DNA from 3 places in the Gallibacter sp. Marseille-QA0791 genome. Region 2 is predicted to be linked to each of the others. Evidence: riboswitches for the same ligand, from Rfam matches in the RefSeq annotation. Region 2 holds a riboswitch; each other region holds the start of a gene.
The links. Region 2 has a riboswitch for lysine ahead of lysA (diaminopimelate decarboxylase). Riboswitches for the same ligand answer to the same signal wherever they lie in the genome.
Positions count from the first base shown of each region.

Region 1: linked by a shared signal. The riboswitch ahead of ACQY69_RS10375 (Na+/H+ antiporter NhaC family protein) and the one ahead of lysA (diaminopimelate decarboxylase) in region 2 are both predicted to bind lysine.
Region 3: linked by a shared signal. The riboswitch ahead of ACQY69_RS03075 (glycyl radical protein) and the one ahead of lysA (diaminopimelate decarboxylase) in region 2 are both predicted to bind lysine.

Region 1 covers NZ_CBCPMH010000001.1:2,240,039-2,243,320, forward strand. Annotated here, with positions in the region: gene ACQY69_RS10365 (DNA-directed RNA polymerase subunit alpha) at 1-812, shown strand, start outside; gene rplQ (50S ribosomal protein L17) at 840-1,181, shown strand; lysine riboswitch at 1,204-1,379, shown strand; gene ACQY69_RS10375 (Na+/H+ antiporter NhaC family protein) at 1,510-3,132, shown strand.
Region 2 covers NZ_CBCPMH010000001.1:1,694,994-1,698,275, reverse strand. Annotated here, with positions in the region: gene ACQY69_RS07880 (APC family permease) at 1-1,045, shown strand, start outside; lysine riboswitch at 1,199-1,377, shown strand; gene lysA (diaminopimelate decarboxylase) at 1,467-2,831, shown strand; gene dapF (diaminopimelate epimerase) at 2,880-3,282, shown strand, end outside.
Region 3 covers NZ_CBCPMH010000001.1:666,097-669,378, forward strand. Annotated here, with positions in the region: gene ACQY69_RS03075 (glycyl radical protein) at 1-1,370, opposite strand, end outside; lysine riboswitch at 1,544-1,713, opposite strand; gene ACQY69_RS03080 (CaiB/BaiF CoA transferase family protein) at 1,883-3,061, opposite strand; gene ACQY69_RS03085 (sigma-54-dependent Fis family transcriptional regulator) at 3,110-3,282, opposite strand, start outside.

The DNA.
Region 1 (3,282 bases), 550 kb from region 2:
GCTCATTGCCAGGTGTTGCCGTTACTTCCGTTAAGATCGACGGTATCCTTCACGAGTTTTCGACCATTCCGGGCGTCAAAGAGGACGTTACCGAGATCATATTGAATCTCAAAAAATTGGCGATAAAGCTCAACGGAGAAAATACCAAGAGAGTGCTGATAAATGCTATAGGGCCTAAGGAGGTCACTGCGGCTGACATCCTGGGAGACGCGGATGTGGAGATATTCAACCAGGATCTTCATATAGCGACTCTCGAGGAAAATGCTACACTCATAATGGAGATCAATCTGGCCAGGGGAAGAGGATATGTTCCTGCGGAGATGAACAAAGACGAGAACACACCGATTTCGGTCATCCCTACTGATTCCATCTATACGCCTGTAAGAAAGGTGAATTTCACGGTGGAGAACACTAGAGTAGGTCAGGTGACGGATTACGACAAGCTTATACTGGAAATATGGACCGATGGCTCCATCACCCCTAGTGAAGGCGTGTCCATAGGTGCCAAGATAATGCAGGAGCATCTGAACCTGTTTGTTGAGCTTACCGATTCCACTGAGAGCATGGAGATCATGGTGGAAAAAGAAGAAAACCAGAAGGAAAAGGCTCTCGAAATGACCATCGAAGAGCTGGAACTTTCGGTAAGATCCTTCAACTGCCTCAAGAGAGCTGCTATCAATACGGTAGAAGAGCTTACTCAGAGGAGTGAGGAGGACATGATGAAGGTAAGGAACCTCGGAAAGAAATCTCTCGACGAGGTAAAACATAAACTCGAGGAGCTGGGGCTGAGTCTCAGACAGAGTGACGAATAAGAATAAATAATACAGGAGGAAACAGCGATGCCAGGATATAGAAAATTAGGCAGATCTTCAGCTCACAGAAAAGCTATGCTGAGAAATCTTGTTACCGACCTTTTCAGGGAGGGCAGGATCATGACGACTGATACGAGAGCTAAAGAAGCCAGAAGACAGGCAGAAAAGATGATAACACTTGCGAAGCGCGGCGATCTTCACGCCAGGAGACAGGTGTTGGCATATGTATACGATGAAGCCGTTGTAGCCAAGTTGTTCGATGAGATCGCACCGAAATACGAGGACAGACAGGGCGGCTACACGAGGATCCTTAAACTCGGACCTAGGCAGGGAGATAACGCCGAGATGGCGTTCCTGGAACTGGTTTAGGACAGACGCATAAAAAATAATACTATCGGATAGAGGCGCGGGATTTATCAGTAGCCTTCACGGTCCGGCAGAGGGAAGCCGGGATACCGTGGAGGTGAAAGGAAATTTCGCCGAAGGAGTTTACGCGCCCCGCGCAGCTCCTGGGACGCCGTAAAATATGCGGCGTACTGTCACATTAAGTGGAGCACTATCGATATAGCGGAAACGCGGAGCAAACCGCGGAGCAAACGCCATGGATGCTGTTTCGATAGTGTCCATGGCGTTTTTTCATATTTTGAAGGAAGAGACGTTATCACACTAATATATGAAGTAAAATCGGAGGGATAAAATGGAGAAGGTTAAAAGCAGAGCTTTCAGAATTATCATGATAGCAGCTCTGCTGGTAATGGCCTTTCCTCTGCTGGCTTTTGCAGAGGATGGAGCCGGGGAACCGGCGCTGTACGCTACGGCATGGGCGGCATTGCCACCTATAGCGGCTATATTGCTGGCTATAATCACTAAGGAGGTATACAGCTCGCTTTTCATCGGCGTGGTGATCGGTGGAGTCATTTATGCCGGAAACTTTGAAGGGACTATGACCCATGTCATAAGCGACGGGATAATCGCGTCGCTGTCGGATTCCTATAACGTAGGTATACTGGTATTCCTGGTGATACTGGGCGTCATCGTAGCGTTGCTGAACAAATCAGGCGGATCGAAGGCTTTCGGCGCCTGGGCCAGTCACAGGATAAAGACGAAGATGGGCGCGCAGTTCGCTACCATAGTTCTGGGGATACTGATTTTCGTAGACGATTATTTCAATTGTCTCACCGTAGGGAGCGTTATGTCGCCGCTGGCGGAAGCTAACGGCGTACCCAGGACGAAGCTGGCTTATCTGATAGATTCGACGGCAGCTCCCGTCTGCATCATCGCGCCTATATCTTCCTGGGCGGCAGCCGTAACCGGGTTTGTGGAAGGCGAGAACGGGTTCACTCTGTTCATCCAGGCCATTCCATTCAATTTTTACGCGCTCCTCACTATCGCTATGATGTTCCTCATCGTGGGGATGAAATTCGATTATGGCAAGATGAGGGAGTATGCCAATAAGATACAGGAGTCCAAGGGAGACCAGGCCGCGGACTTTTCTGCGGAAGAGAAGAAAGGAAAGCGCGAGGGTAAGGTCATAGATCTGGTGTTCCCTATCATAATACTGATCATCGCATGCATAGTAGGAATGATATATACAGGGGGATTTTTCAGCGGCACCAGCTTTGTCCAGTCCTTCTCCCAGTGTGACGCTTCTGTGGGGCTGTCTCTGGGCAGTGTGTTCGCGCTCATCGTGATAGTTATCATATATGTGGCAAGAGGTGTGCTGACCTTCAAGGAAAGCATGGACTGCGTGCCGGAGGGCTTCAAGGCCATGGTAGCGCCTATCCTCATTCTTACGCTGGCCTGGACTCTTAAAGCTATGACCGACAGCCTCGGGCTGGCTGTGTTTGTATCGACAGCTACCGAATCTGTGGCCGGATCCTTCATGAGCCTGCTCCCGGCTATCATATTCGCCATCGGATGCGGCCTGTCATTCGCGTCAGGCACATCCTGGGGAACCTTCGGGATACTGATACCTATCGTCGTGGAAGTGTTCCAGGGAAGCGATCCGCAGCTGATGATAATATCCATATCGGCCTGCATGGCGGGAGCCGTGTGCGGAGATCACTGTTCGCCGATCTCGGATACCACTATCATGTCCAGCGCCGGTTCCAGATGTAATCATATGGCTCACGTAGTGACTCAGCTGCCGTACGCCCTGACAGTAGCATCGATATCCTTTGTTACATATATCGTAGCCGGATTCACAAGAAGCGCGTGGATATCCTTGCCGGTGGGACTCATCATCCTTATCGCCGTATTGGTAGTGATAAAGAAGGTGCAGAAACCATTGGAAGATGATAACGCTGCGGCTGAAGCGTGATCTACAGGAACGTTAAAGCCATGCAGAAAAAGAAGCCGTCACGACGGGAATGCTAAAATGGATCTGTTATCGATGCGCAATAGGCATAAATTACGGTCGAGTGATGTTCACAGATGGTGCAAAATGCCTAAAATCCATAAAATACTCGAC
Region 2 (3,282 bases):
CGCCTTCTCCAGCTGGGGTACCGGACTTGCCATAGGAGTATGGATGTACTGCGGCTACGTGGCCATCTCATTCCTGGGCGGAGAAGTTGAGAATCCTCAGATCATCCCTAAGGGAATGAAGATAGCTATCGTCATCATCACGCTGAGCTATCTGCTCCCTACATTGGCTGGTATCGTATCCACTGGTCCGTGGAGCGAGTGGGGGATCAGCCTCGACTATTCGTCAGTGCTTTCTGAGCATGTGGGGACATGGGCAGGCGCCGCCTTCATGATCGCGGCAGTAATAGCGCAGTGCTCCATATTCAACGCACTGATCACATCATCGTCCAGATCCTTCATACCGATGGGTCAGGACAACTTCTGCCCGAAGTTCCTCTCGAAGCTGTCGCCGAACAGAAAGGTGCCAGTAATACCTATCGTGCTGGCGGCTGTGGTAAACCTCATCCTGGTAAACCTCAACTTCGAGATACTGGTAACGATACTTTCGCCGGTACTGTTCGTCCTTTATGTAGGCCTGTCGTTTGCTTATGTAAAGATCAGAAAAGAGTATCCTGTTGAGAAGAGAGGAGATCTCTACTATGTAAAGAGCAAGCTGGCGCCGATATATATCTGCGGCGGCCCTCTCATCATAGGCGTTATCAGCTTCTATGTAAACGGAACGGAGTATTTCCTGCTGGGATTCATCGCCATCATTGCGGCTGTGATATTCTATCCTATCTGCAAGTGGATATATGGCGGACTTTACAAGAAAGATCCTGAGAACAATCCTATCAACCCTAAGACCAAGCTGGCTCTGGGCGACATAGAGAGATTCGGATTCTTCTTCCTGCTGTTCGGATTTGTCTGCACTGTAGGATCCTTCTTCCTTGTATGGTATGAAGGCTCGTGGGGTCCTGCTTATTATCTTGAAACATATGGCTCCGGTATCATGAGCAATTTCTGGCTGATGATAGAGATAGCAAGATGGGCAGGCATAATCATGCTGGCTCTGGGAGTTATCTTCCTTATCATAGGAAAGAAATTCGACCCGATACCTAAAGACTGAAAATCGATATAGAGATTTCTGAACAGAGGCTTCTGAGCCTTTTCGTTGAACTGAAGCTGCCGTATCGGGGCATCCCGATGCGGCAGCTTTTTTAAAGGTATTTCCGACCCAAATCGACCCTTGCATAATCATTGGATATCTAGTATACTGACAACAGCTGATAGAGGCGCGGAGGCGATGAAGAGCTGGGGAGCCGGCGGGCAGAGAACCACTCGGAGGCAAGTCCGCCGAACCGAGGTTTCAGGCATGAAGTCCCGGTGGGCATGTGGTCAACAGCCATATGACTGTCTGCCTGAAAGCGTCAGGCTTTTGGCAGGTGTGCTATCCTTATGTGACGATATTTTGATTTTTCAGGTCAGTAAGGTATAGCCTTGCTGACCTTTTTGATACGGAAGGATCTTTTTATAGCGAGGCGGGCTGGATGGCAGCCGGAATGACGGGCCTGGGAAAGCGAGATAAAGGGAAAAGCGCAGTAAGAACATGCAGTGGATCAAAAAAAGACGAAGAAGAGAAAGGCGAAGAGATGGGTGTTTTGAAAATAGGAGGGGTGGACTGCAGATCGCTGGCTGAGCAGTTCGGGACACCTCTTTACGTTTATGATGAGGGAAGAATAGCAGAGCAGGCCAGAGCCGCGGTTGAAAATTTCAGATCAGAAAAATTCGAGACAGAGGTGGCATACGCGTCAAAGGCGTTTTCATCGAAGGCGTTGTTCAGGCTCCTTTCCGGGGAGGGCCTGGGACTGGATGTGGTAAGCGGAGGAGAGTTATACGGCGCCATGGAAGCTGGTGTCGACATGAAGCGCGTATATTTCCACGGCAACAACAAGAGCAACGAGGAGATAGAGATGGGGCTCGAAGCCGGCGTAGGCTATTTCGTCGTAGATAACGTGATGGAAGTGGACAGGCTGGTATCGGCTGCTGGCGGGGCAGGCAAAAAGGCAAAAGCGCTTTTGAGGATAAACCCGGGGATCTCAGCGCATACCCACGAATACATCATGACATCCAAGCCGGATTCCAAATTCGGTATATATATAGAGAACAGAGCACAGATAGAGCAGGTCATGGATATTTTGGATGCTGATGAAAATATAGAGCTGGCCGGGTTCCACAGTCATATAGGTTCACAGATAGTGGAAGCGGAGTCCTTCGAAAAGGCTCTGGGGACGATGATAGGATTCCTGGCCGACATAAAAGCTTCGCGGGGAGTTGACGGCTTCGAACTGAGCATAGGCGGAGGGTTCGGGATCAAATATGTAGAAGAGGATAGGCCGGTGCCGCTGGGACAGATGTGCGCCAGTTTGGTGAGATACGCGGAGGAAGCGCTGGAAAAAAGTGATGTGACTATTTCCAAGCTGATAACGGAACCGGGCAGAGCAGTGGTCGGCGAAGCCGGATATACGTTATATACGATAGGCGATATGAAGAAGAGCGGCGATAAGAATTATATATTCGTGGATGGGGGAATGAGCGACAACATAAGGCCGGCGCTTTACAGTGCCGAGTACACATGCGCTCTTGCGGAAAAGCTCACGGAAAAGCCGGCGGCCTCATATTGTATAGCGGGAAAGAATTGTGAATCAGGGGATGTCCTGATAGCTGACGCGAAGCTGCCGGAGGCGAAGACCGGGGATCTGCTGGTCGTTTATTCCACAGGAGCCTATGGTTATTCGATGGCCAGCAATTACAACAGACTGGGAAGGCCGGCAGTGGTGTTTGTCCGCGACGGGAAAGCCAGACTGGTCATAAGGCGGGAAACATATGCGGATCAGTACAGTCTGGAAGTGTGAGATCCTCGGCGCGTCGGGACAGTACGATGAAAGAAGGCAGGTGATGGCATGGTGTTGTTTTCGAAATATCATGGATGCGGAAACAGCTTTGTGATAATTAGGGAAGATGAGCTCTCGAAGGAGATCGACGAGGCCGGATATCCCGGTTTTGCACGTATGGTCTGTGATGTCAATACGGGAGTCGGCGCTGACGGGATGATAGTGGTGAGACGTGAACCGGCGTTGGAAATGGTGTTCTTTAACCGTGACGGCAGCAGGGCTCCTATGTGCGGCAACGGTATAAGGTGCTTTGCTAATTTTTGTCGTGATGAAAGGATAGAGTCCAGCCGTAAGTATCCGGTGAGAACGCTGGCCGGCGATATGACAGTCGAGATCTCCAGCGACGACCCGTTCAGGGCAAAGATAAATATGGGGAAACCGATTTTCGGGCCGCAGGCGGTAAAGATGGATA
Region 3 (3,282 bases), 1.0 Mb from region 2:
ATCATCTTTCCCATATTGACATAGCCCGCGTCAGGCGAACCGTCCGCCTGCCCGCCTCCCGGCGCCGGCTGAGTGCATCCTACAATGGTCCAATCTCTGGCTTCTTCGATGGTGCTTCCCCGGCCCTTGCTGAGGCAGATCTCGATAGCCGCTTCATCGCTGAAAAAGCCCGGATTCGCCTGCCCTTCCTGTATCATCTTGCAGCCAAACCTTATCAGATCCTCTGGAGTCTTCTCCCACACTCTCACTGCCATCACAGGCTGCTTTACCTGCAGCTCGTCCGCTGCCTCCAGGCAGAGATACGACAGATCGTTAGTGGCATCCTTTCCGTCTCTGGTCTGACCGCCTACCACCAGGGTCTGCCACATAGGATACCCGGCGAAAGCTGTAGCGTACCAGTCGTCCCTCACCTCATAGACCTCACATGTCTTGAGATAGAGACATTCCAGCATTTCCAACGCTTCCTCCCTGGTGATATTCTTCTCGTCTATCACGTCTTTTTTATACAGCGGCCACATGTACTGGTCGAATCGTCCGAATCCACAGGCAGTGGTACATACTTCGATGTAAAAATACACATGAACGAACCATATGGCCTGGAGTGCCTGATAAAAAGTCTTCGGCGGGTTTTCCGGAACTGTACGGCAGTTTTCCGCGATAGTCAGCAGTTCCTTCTTCCTCTTTCCGTCGGAACACGAAGCAGCCTGTCTTTCCGCTTCGTCCGCCATCCTGTGGGCATAAGTTATCAACCCTTCGCTCTGGATGATACAAGCTTTCCAGAAATCCACCTTTGCCTGTTCCTCCATAGTCTGAGGGATAATGCTGTCTATGTTCCGCTGGCACTCTTCTATGTAGCCCTTCAATCCTATGGTCAGGATCTTTTCATGATCGCAGGTGGTCTCGCCCGAGACTCCGTTTTCCAAGCCGACGCAGATGATATCGTCCTTTTCCAGCTCCTTGATCTTCTTCGGCATGGCCGTCTCTGACAGATCTTCCATTGACTTGCCTTCCCAGTACCTGAGAGTCTCCAGTATAGTTTCCCTGTCCTCCGGAGAAATGTAATACGGATCCTTTTCCCTGGTCGCAAAGCTGTCTATATCGCTGACATACCAGGAACTGGACTGAAACTCAGGATGGAGATTAGCCCCTTTATAAGCGTTAGTCTCTGTCCCTACGATAAGTTCGTCATCCATTATCAGCGTCGTCATGTTTTCCATGATGTGGTTGACCACCTTGGCTCTGAAAATCGGAACGGCGTCACCGGCAAACTGTTTATATCCTTCCGTCGCCAGTACCAGCCTCTCCGCCGTGATCTGCGGTATCGTATTGAAATATTTGTCCTTGAGTCTCTTTATTCTTTCGCTTACCATATTTCCTCCCCGACGAATCCCTCGTCTCGACGTCCCGTCTTATATGGACTCTGCCAGCCGTATCTTTCCGCGGCATCAAAAAAGCTACAAAGCAACATGCTGCTCTGTAGCTGACCGTCTCGTTTCCAGTTCTGTTTTGGAGCCTTCCTTCCGGCACGTAAAATATTTATCTTTTACCAGATAGCTCTCCACTAAAAGTGACAGTATGCTACATATTCTGCAACATCCCAGCATCTGCGCCCCAGACATCTGCGCAGCGCTTCGGCGGTCTCACTTTTCTCCGGCCCTATGTCTGTAGGTTTTTCCCCGTTTACTTGTTGAAAACCGCACCTCTATCATTCAGTTATACCTTTTTATTCAGTGCCCGGCCTCAGCGGCCTGCACCGTCAATAAAGATACCACTTTAGACGGAAAATGTCAAGTTCCGTCTAAGAATGAAAGTCGGGACTCTCCGGCAAAGAATGAAAGGCAAGAACCGGACTGGCACGACATTAGTACAAACATCCTCCCGCCTATTTAAAAACGCCCTTCTTCTCAAGCTCCGAGTAATCCATCCCGAGAGACTCTATCACCTCTCTCGTGTGATACCCCGCCGGATAGCCGGCCGTCTCGTATCTGCACGGACATTCGCTGAGCTTGACAGCAGTAGCCATCTGCTTTACCTTCACACCTTCGTGGAGCGGCAGCTCCACCTCGACGACCATCTCCCTGGCCTTTATCTGCTCATCCTCCAGGAGGGCTTCCTTCAGATCCAGCACCGGCTGGACACACGCGTCATACCGGGCGAAGACCTCCTCCCATTCCGACCTGGTCTTCGTCTTGAATATGCCTCTTATCTGCGCCTTTACCTCGTGGACATTCTCCGGCCATACCGTGCCTTCGATCAGATCCTCACGTCCGATGGCCATGCAAAAGCGCTCCCAGAACTGAGGCTCCAGCGAGCCTACGCTCATGTACTGACCGTCTTTAGTCTCGTAATAATCGTATACGCAGCCGCCGTTGAGCCGCTCACCCTCCCGCTCAGGCTGCTTCCCTGAAACGAGAAAGCTGGCTCCGTCTATGCTGTTGAATGGAACGCATCCGTCCATCATGGCGACATCTATGTACTGGCCCTGACCCGTGTTTCTCCTGTGATTCACAGCCGCCAGTATGCCGATGACGGAATTCAGCGATCCCACCGCGATATCCGCGATCTGAAAGTTCATCAGCGACGGCCCTTCTTCTTTTCTCCCGGCATGGGAGATGATGCCGCTGCGGGCCATATAGTTTATGTCATGACCGGCGGCGTCCCTCAGCGGTCCGGTCTGACCATAACCCGTCAGCGAACAGTATATGACCGACGGATTGACAGCTTTAAGATCCTGATATCCTATGCCCAGCTTATCCATCACGCCCGGCCGGAACTGCTCCAGGACGATGTCGTATTCCTTCACCAGCTCCTTGACGATGGCCACACCTTCCTCGGTCTTCAGGTTCAGAAACATGCTCCTCTTGTTCCTCCCCAGCCACGCCTGACACGCCGATATATCCGTACCTTCGATAAAAGGCGGGTAATCCGTAACTATATCCGGCTTGCTGGCGGAGCTTATCTTCAAAACATCAGCCCCCATATCCGCCAGCATCAGCGACGCATATGGCCCCGGCAGCAGCGTTGAAAAATCCAGTATCTTTAAATCCTTAAGCGCACTCATCACTTCCTCCTCCTGATGAAAACCAGCCTGTCTGTTTCAGAAAAGGCCTTACTTTTCCTTCGTATCGATGTTCAACGCTTTCATCTTCCTGTACAACGTCGCTTCGCCGATACCCAGCTTTTTTGCTGCTCTTTTCTTCGCCTCGACTGAATACCCCTCCTGCTGCAGACATTGTTCAATGACATTTTTCTCAAAAGCATCCCGTTTTTCAGCCAGAGACA